DNA from 2 places in the Streptomyces sp. NPDC047315 genome. Region 1 is predicted to be linked to the other one. Evidence: riboswitches for the same ligand, from Rfam matches in the RefSeq annotation. Region 1 holds a riboswitch; the other holds the start of a gene.

The links. A riboswitch is a leader RNA that binds a small molecule or an ion and turns the genes downstream of it on or off. The one in region 1 is predicted to bind cyclic di-AMP.
Positions count from the first base shown of each region.
Region 2: another riboswitch for cyclic di-AMP. It lies ahead of ABZ842_RS32815 (M23 family metallopeptidase); the one in region 1 lies ahead of ABZ842_RS12245 (M23 family metallopeptidase).

Region 1 covers NZ_JBEYTZ010000009.1:18,572-22,773, reverse strand. The annotation lists gene ABZ842_RS12265 (sigma-70 family RNA polymerase sigma factor) at 1-54, shown strand, start outside; gene ABZ842_RS12260 (MerR family transcriptional regulator) at 130-876, shown strand; tRNA gene ABZ842_RS12255 (tRNA-Met) at 975-1,048, shown strand; gene ABZ842_RS12250 (PP2C family protein-serine/threonine phosphatase) at 1,215-2,351, shown strand; cyclic di-AMP (ydaO/yuaA leader) riboswitch at 2,585-2,730, shown strand; gene ABZ842_RS12245 (M23 family metallopeptidase) at 2,742-3,740, shown strand; gene ABZ842_RS12240 (PrsW family intramembrane metalloprotease) at 4,011-4,202, opposite strand, start outside.
Region 2 covers NZ_JBEYTZ010000038.1:68,911-73,112, reverse strand. The annotation lists gene ABZ842_RS32825 (GNAT family N-acetyltransferase) at 1-57, opposite strand, end outside; gene ABZ842_RS32820 (HPr family phosphocarrier protein) at 259-540, shown strand; gene ABZ842_RS32815 (M23 family metallopeptidase) at 708-1,487, opposite strand; cyclic di-AMP (ydaO/yuaA leader) riboswitch at 1,501-1,661, opposite strand; gene ABZ842_RS32810 (pitrilysin family protein) at 2,035-3,432, opposite strand; gene ABZ842_RS32805 (pitrilysin family protein) at 3,429-4,202, opposite strand, start outside.

The DNA.
Region 1 (4,202 bases):
GAGGCGCGCTACCTCCGGATGCGCGCCGACCGCCTCGCCCCCCTCGACACCTGACGCCGGCCAGCCGAGCCGGGGCTGCCTTTTGTCCGGCTTGACCTTTACGCAACGTCAAGTTCTACGGTTCAGGTCATGGAGTGGTCGATCCAAGAAGTCGCCCGCCGCGCCGGTACGACCAGCCGCACCCTGCGGCACTACGGGGACGTCGGGCTGCTGGAGCCGTGCCGGGTCGGTGCCAACGGCTACCGCTACTACGGCCCCGAAGAGCTGGTGCGCCTCCAGCGCATCCTGCTCCTGCGCGAGCTGGGGCTCGGGCTGCCCGCCATCGCCGAGGTGCTGGCCGGGCAGCGGGACACGGCCGCCGCGCTCCGCGCCCACCTCGGGCTGCTGGAGCTGGAGCGCGAACGCATCGGGCGACAGATCGCCTCGGTGCGGACCACCCTGCACAAGACCGAACGAGGGGAGGAACTGATGGCTGAGGACGTGCTCGACGGCTTCGACCACACGCAGTACGAGCAGGAGGTGACCGAGCGCTGGGGCACGGACGCCTGGCAGCGCAGCGACCGCACCTGGCGATCGCTGAGCGGGCAGGAGCGCCGGGACCACCAGCGCGCCCACGACGACATCGCCCGGGACTACGCGCGGGTGCTCCAGGCCGGGCACCCGGCCGACGGCGAGGTGGCGCAGGAGGTCACCCGGCGGATGTACGCGTGGCAGTCCCTGATGGGCGCCCCGTCGAAGGCGCACTTCGCCGGGCTCGGCGAGATGTTCGTCGCCGATCCGCGCTTCGGGCGCAACTACGACCGGCACGGCGAGGGCACGGCGGTCTTCGTACGGGACGCGATGGCGGCGTACGCGGAGCGACACCTCACCGACTGAGGCCCCCGTGATCACCGCCTGAGCCCCGGGGTCCCCCGCCGGCGGGGGACCCTTGGTCGCGAGCACTGCTCCGGATGGCGTAGAGTTGTGTTCACCGACGCGGGGTGGAGCAGCTCGGTAGCTCGCTGGGCTCATAACCCAGAGGTCGCAGGTTCAAATCCTGTCCCCGCTACTGAAGACCGTGGCCCGGCACTCGATCGAGTGCCGGGCCATCGTCGTTTCCCGGCCCCTTCCCGTCTCCCCGCACCCGCTCACCCACAGGAGGCGTCCCCCGGCCGGCCCAGCCGGCTCGCCGTCCCCGCCCGCCGGCCCGAGGCTGAGGGGGGAGGAGAGCATCCGTGGCGGAGGAAGAGCGGAACAGCTTCGGTGCCCGGCGCTTCGCGCGGATGCTGCCGGCGCTGATGATCATCGTCGGGGTGGTCTACGACCTGTCGACCCCGGGGAAGTTCACTGCGGTGCCGATGTTCACGGCCGCCCCGCTGATCGCCGCCCCGTTCTTCTCGTGGTCGGTCACGCTGGCGACCGGCGCCTTCGCCGTGCTGACCGAGCTGGCCCTGGACATCTACAACCACTCGATCGGGCAGACCCAGGCGTACACCGAGCTGACCACCGTCTTCACCGTCTCCGTGCTGGCGCTCTTCATCAACCGGGTCGTGGCGCGCAGCAATGAACGGCTGGCCTCCGCCCGGGTGATCGCCGAGACCGCGCAGCGCGCCGTGCTGCCCACCCCCGCCGAGGAGATCGGCGGGCTGCGGATCGCGGCCCGGTACGAGGCGGCGCTGGCGGACGCGTTCATCGGGGGCGACCTCTTCGCGGTGCAGGACACCCCGCACGGGGTGCGGCTGGTGGTCGGGGACGTACGGGGCAAGGGGCTCGGCGCGGTGGAGGCGGTGGCCGTGCTGATCGGCTCGTTCCGGGAGGCGGCCGAGCAGGAGCGCGCCCTGGAGGGGGTGGCCGAACGGCTGGAGCGGGCGCTGAACCGGGAGGCGGGGCGGCGGGGCGAGGGAGACGTGGACTCCTTCGAGGGGTTCGCGACCGTGGTCATCGCGGAGATCCCGCACGGCGGGGGCGTCGTGCGGCTGGTGAACCGCGGGCACCCGGAGCCGCTGTTGCTCCGCGACGACGGGCGGTTGGGGCGGCTGGAGCCGGGCGAGCCCGCGCTGCCGCTCGGGATGCACGCGCTGGGGCAGTGGCCGGACCGGGTGGACGAGCACCCGATGCCGCCGGGGGCGACGCTGCTGCTCTACACCGACGGGCTGTCCGAGGCGCGGGATGCGTCCGGCGCCTTCTACGAGCCGGACGCCCGGCTCGTCGGGCGCGTCTTCCCGGGCCCGGGGGAGCTGTTGGACGCGCTCATCGACGACGTCCGCCGGCACACCGGGGGCGGCTCCACGGACGACATGGCGCTGCTGGCGGTCACCCGGCCCGCCGGAGCCGCGGCGGTCGACGTCGCGTCGAGGGTCCACGCAGCGTAGTCGAACGACTGCTCGGAGCACGCCATGTGACGTACTGTCAGGGTCATGGCAGGGGCGTGGTGCGGGCTAAACCTCGTTCGGGCCGCTCAAGTCGCCCGAATCCGGCCGCTTGTGTCCCGGTTGGTTCCGCGATCATCGTTAACGATCATGGGGACCGGCTTGGAATCCGGGACCCGTGTCTATTAACGTTCGATAACGCAGCGCGGTCGTCCCAGTCGCCGTCAGGGCGACGCCGTGCGCACGCGCCGAATCCCGCAAGGGAACCGGGGAACCACCTCTTGGGGTGAATCGGATGCTTCGCAGCCTGCGAAGCGTTCCGTAGGAGACCTTCCTGCTCCGAACCCGTCAGCTAACCCGGTAGGCGAGAAGGAAGGAAAGGAGTACGCCTCAGTGGCGTCCAACAGCCCTGCCCCGGAAGCTCCTGCCGGGTCCTCCAGGACCGGTGCCTTCAGCGAAAACGGGGCCGAGCGCTCGTACGGCGAGTGGAACCCCAGCGCGGAGACCGTCCTTCCGTCCCGCGGTCGCCACCGCGTCCTGCGCCAGCAGCGCAGGGCCTTCGCCCGTAGCTCCACCGTCCTCGGCGTCGGTGTGATCGCGGCGGTCGGCGCGGGTGGCATCGCCACCGCCCAGAACAAGCCCCCGGTTTCCATCTCCCTCCCCGACGGCCTCGGGGGCGGTGACGACAAGAACGACGACCCGTCCGGCGACGACCAGTCCGGCGAGGGCGCCAACGAGCTGATGGCGATGGGCGCCACCGCCGAAGGCGGCGCCGGCGAGGCGCTCCGCTCCCGGATCCTCCAGCAGGCCGAGCAGCAGCAGGCCCAGGCCGAGGCCGCGAAGCAGGCCGCCGCCGACAAGGCCGCGAAGGAGAAGGCCGAGAAGGAAGCCCAGGCCAAGGCCAAGGCGAAGGCGGAGGCCGAGAAGAAGAAGGCCGAAGCAGAGGCCAAGGCGAAGGCGGAGGCCGAGCGCAAGGCGAAGCTCGCGAAGATGTTCGCGCTGCCGCTCTCCTCGTACAGCATCTCGGCGACGTACGGTCAGTCCGGCTCCATGTGGTCCTCCGGCCAGCACACCGGCCTCGACTTCGTCGCTTCGGCGGGCACCCCCCTGAAGGCCGTGGGCGCCGGTACGGTCAAGTTCGCGGGCTGGTCCGGCCCGGCGTACGGCTACCAGGTCATCCTGGAGCTGAACGACGGCACCGAGATCATGTACGCCCACATGCAGACGGTCGGCGTGAGCGCGGGCCAGAAGGTCGTCGCGGGCGACGGCGTCGGGCGCGTGGGCGCCACCGGCAACGTCTCCGGCGCGCACCTGCACATGGAGGTTCAGACCCCGGGCGGCGCCACCATCAACCCGGCGTCCTGGCTGCAGAGCAAGGGCCTCAGCGTCTGATCAGCAAGTCCCGCCGAGCCCTGAGCTGAGCTTTGGGCTCGACGACGGCCGCGACGACGGCCGCGACGAGCGGGTGGCGGCTTCCGCGCACTCCTGAGTTCCCGAAGTGCGGGTTCGTGCGCCCCCAGCCGCCGGTTGCCGCGGCTGCCGGCCGTGCCGTACGCCGTCATCAGCATCGTCGTCGCCGCCGTCCCCGAATCGCCGATGGCCCTGGTGTCACCCCCCGACGCCAGGGCCGTCGGTCTCTTCTTCCGGAGTGGCGTCCCCGCGTCATGCGCGGTACGGGTTGTAGCCCTCGTAGTCCCGGTACGGCGGGGGCACCCGGACCGCGCCCGTCGCGCGTGCCGCGTACGTCAGCGCGGGGCTCGCGACGTCCTTGCGCCGCCACATGTGGTGCAGCAGCTCCTGCTCCCGTGCGACGAAGTCGGGGTCGACCGTGCCGCGCTGCGCCCGGTGGCGCAG
Region 2 (4,202 bases), on a different contig from region 1:
CAGCACCACGTCCGCCTCCCAGTGGTCGGGGTAGGCGTGGTCCCGCTCGGTCTGCATGGCAGAAATCGTACGGCGCGGACGCCCGGTGGTGGTGCTGTCGGACCGGACTCGGGCACCATCGCCGAACGCGTCCGCCCCGTCACCGTCGGGCGCCGTCGGGGCTTGCGGCGGGGGTTTACGGTCGGTAGGAGCACCCGGGGCGTCGTGAGAGACTGACCGGGACTGGTCTAGACAACAGCTGATTCGAAGGGCAACACCATGGCTGAGCGCCGTGTCACCGTCGGTTGGGCCGAGGGCCTGCACGCCCGACCCGCCTCCATCTTCGTCCGCGCCGCCACGGCCTCCGGCGTCCCCGTGACGATCGCCAAGGCCGACGGCAACCCGGTCAACGCCGCCTCCATGCTCGCCGTGCTCGGCCTGGGCGCGCAGGGCGGCGAGGAGATCGTCCTCGCCTCCGACGCCGACGGCGCGGACGCCGCCCTGGACCGGCTGGCCAAGCTGGTCGCCGAGGGGCTGGAGGAACTGCCGGAGACGGTCTGAGCCACCCAACGCTCGACTTTCGCGGGCCCGCGGCTCGCACCGGGACAAAGGCGCTGAACCTTCGGGGTCAGCGCCTTTGTCGTGCCTCGGTGCGCCCCGGCCAACGCCGACGTGCCCCGGCGCGGTCGCACCGGGGCACGTCGAAGCTCGAAGCAGGATTCCGCGGGTCAGACGTTCACGCCGCGGGCGCGCAGATACGCGACCGGATTGACGTCCGAGCCGTAGTCGGCGCCGCTGCGGGCCTCGAAGTGGAGGTGCGCCCCGGTGGAGTTGCCGGTGGAGCCCGCGCGCCCGATCCGCTGGCCCGGCATCACGGCCTGCCCCTCGCCGACGGTGACCGCGGAGAGGTGGGCGTACTGGGTGTACGAGCCGTCGCGCATCTTGATGACGACGTTGTAGCCGTACGCGCCGCCCCAGCCGGCCTCGACGACGGTGCCCGCGCCCACGGAGACGACCTCGGTGCCGGACGAGGCGTGGAAGTCGACGCCGCTGTGGCTGCCGGAGGACCACAGCGAGCTGTTGGCCTGGTACGAGGTGGTGACGTGAGAGCCGGCGACGGGCAGCTGGTAGGAGTTCAGCAGCCGCTGACGCTCGGCCTCGCGGGCGGCGCGCTCGGCGGCCTTGCGCTCCGCCTCGACCTTGCGCTTCGCCTCCGCCGCCGCTTCGGCGCGGGCGACGGCCTCGCGCTTCTGGTCGACGGCCTGGTCGGTGACCTGCTCGGCGAGGGTGTCGGTGGCGGCCAGCATCTGGAGCGTGCCGGTGTCCTCGGCGCTCAGCGACCCGGTGTCGCCGTCGTTGCGCGGCTCGGTCCCCGTCGCGAACGCGGGGGACGCGAGGGTGCCGATCACCCCGGAGGTGGCGAGGGTCGCAGCGCCGGCGATGCTCGCGCTCCTGCGCGTCACGCGGCTGGGGGCACGGTGCTTCCCGGTGGGTCGGGCGAACGCCATGGCGTGGCCGGTCCTTTCCTTCCTTCTCGCCTACCGGGTTAGCTGACGGGTTCGGAGAGAGGAAGGTCTCCTACGGCTCCTCCGCAGGCCGCGGAGGGGCCGATTCACCCCGGGGGAACTGGGTCCCCGGCTCCCCTGGGCTCGCGCCCGGCGGGGACTCGGCGATGACTGTCCGTGCCGCGGGTGCGGCGGGCTCCTGGCGAACAGCCGGATCGACGCTAGGCGGGCCCGCTCGCGTTCGCCAAACAAACGACGATCTTTGTTGGCTATGCCACAGCACGTGTCGGCAGACTTCCCATCAAAAAGGACATTCGGCGGGGAGATACGACGCCCGGACGGCGAACGTGCAACGGACGTACGGCCGTCGGGTGACGGTCCGATGGCGCCGGTGTGCGCGAAGTGTGACCACGAGGGCACCCCACGACCACGGGCGGCCGTCCGTACCGGACGTGACGGGACGGGACGTGACGGAGCCCCGGCGTCCGCCGTGGACGCCGGGGCTCCGCTACGGGCCCCTACGGGCTCCTGCGCCGGGAGACGGGCTCCGTCAGCCCTTGACCACCGTCACTTCCCCGATCCCCAGCTCGCGCACCGGCTCCGCGATCTGCGCCGCGTCGCCGACGAGCACCGTGACCAGCCGGTCGACGGGGAAGGCGTTCACCACCGCGGCGGTCGCCTCCACCGTGCCCGTCTGCGCCAGCCGGGCGTACAACTGCGCCTGGAAGTCGTCCGGAAGGTGCTGCTCGACCTGGTCGGCGAAGGTGCCGGCGACCGACAGCGCCGTCTCGTACCGCAGCGGGGCGACCCCGACCAGGTTCTGCACGGCGACGTCGCGCTCCGCGTCCGTCAGGCCCTCGGCGGCCAGCGTGCGCAGCACCTGCCACAGGTCCGCCAGCGCGGGGCCGGTGTTGGGCGTGTCGACCGAGCCGCTGATCCCGAGCAGCGCGGCCCCCGACCCGTCGGGCGCCGAGCACAGGACCTGCGCGAAGGCCCGTACGCCGTAGGTGTAGCCCTTCTCCTCGCGCAGCACGCGGTCCAGCCGGGACGTCAGGGTGCCGCCGAGGCAGTACGTGCCGAGCACCTGGGCGGGCCAGACGCGGTCGTGCCGGTCCGCGCCGATCCGGCCGATCAGCAGCTGGGTCTGCACCGCACCGGGGCGGTCCACGACGAACACCCGACCGGCGTCGTCGGCGGTGATCTCGGCCCGGGGGTGCGCCGGGGCGGTGTCGCCCGTCCACGCGCCGAGGGTGTCGGCGAGCACCGCGTCCAGGTCCACCCCGGTCAGGTCGCCGACGACGACCACGGTGCTGGTGGCAGGCCGTACGTGGGCGTCGAAGAACGCCCGTACGGCGGTCGAGTCGATCCGGGTCACCGTCTCCTCGGTGCCCTGGCGGGGCCGGGACATCCGCAGCGAGGCGGGGAACAGCCGCCGGTACAGCTCCTTGGCGGCGCGCCGTCCCGGGTTCGCCGTCTCGTGCGGGATCTCGTCCAGGCGGTTGCGAACCAGACGTTTGACCTCGCCGTCGTCGAACGCGGGCTCGCGCAGCGCCTCCGCCAGCAGCCCGAGCGCCTTGGGGAGCCGGGAGACCGGGACCTCCAGGGAGACCCGGACGGCGGGGTGGTCGGCGTGGGCGTCGAGCGTGGCGCCGCAGCGCTCCAGCTCGGCCGCGAACTCCTCGGCCGACCGGGACTTGGTGCCTTCGGACAGGGCGCGCGCCATGATGGTGGCGACCCCGTCGAAGCCCTCGGGCTCGGCGCCCAGGGGGGCGTCGAGGATGACCTCGACCGCCACCACCTGCTGGCCGGGGCGGTGACAGTGCAGCACGGTCAGGCCGTTGTCGAGGGTCCCGCGCCCGGGCGCGGGGAACGCCCAGGGGGTGGGCTCCCCGGACGTGGGCATGGGGTGGAAGTCCATCGTCGTCAGCGGCTCGGCGGCGTCGGTCACTGGTCCGCCCCCTCTCCTGCGTCGTTCTGGGCGTCGGCGTCGGCGGCCGGCAGCGGCTCGTAGACCAGCACGGCCCTGTTGTCCGGGCGCAGCCGGGCGCGGGCGATGTCGCGCACCTCCTCGGCGGTGACGCTCAGCACGCGGTCCACCGCGGTCAGCGCGAGCTGCGGGTCGCCGAACAGCACGGCGTACCGGCACAGTTCGTCCGCGCGGCCGGCGACGGTGCCGAGCCGGTCCAGCCATTCGCGCTCCAACTGGGCCTGGGCGCGCTCCATCTCCTCGGCCGTGGGGCCCTCCTCGGCGAAGCGGGCCAGCTCCTCGTCGACCGCGGCCTCGATCTGCGGGACCTCGACCCCGCCGGAGGTCTTCACGTCCAGCCAGCCGAGCGAAGGCGCGCCCGCCAGCCGCAGCAGCCCGAACCCGGCGCCGACGGCGGTCTGGTCCCGGCGCACCAGGCGGTTGTGGAGCCGGGACGACTCGCCGCCGCCGAGGACGGTCAGCGCGAGGTCGGCGGCGTCGCACTCGCGGGTGCCGTCGTGCGGCAGTCGGTACGCGGCCATCAGCGCACGCGCCGGCACCTCCTCCTCGACGACCTCGCGCAGCTGGCGGCCCATGACGTCCGGCAGGGAGCCGTCGCGCGGCGGCTGCTTGCCGTCGTGCCCGGGGATGGAGCCGAAGTACTTCTCGATCCAGGCGAGGGTCTGCTCGGGGTCGATGTCGCCGACGACCGACAGCACCGCGTTGTTCGGCGCGTAGTACGTGCGGAAGAA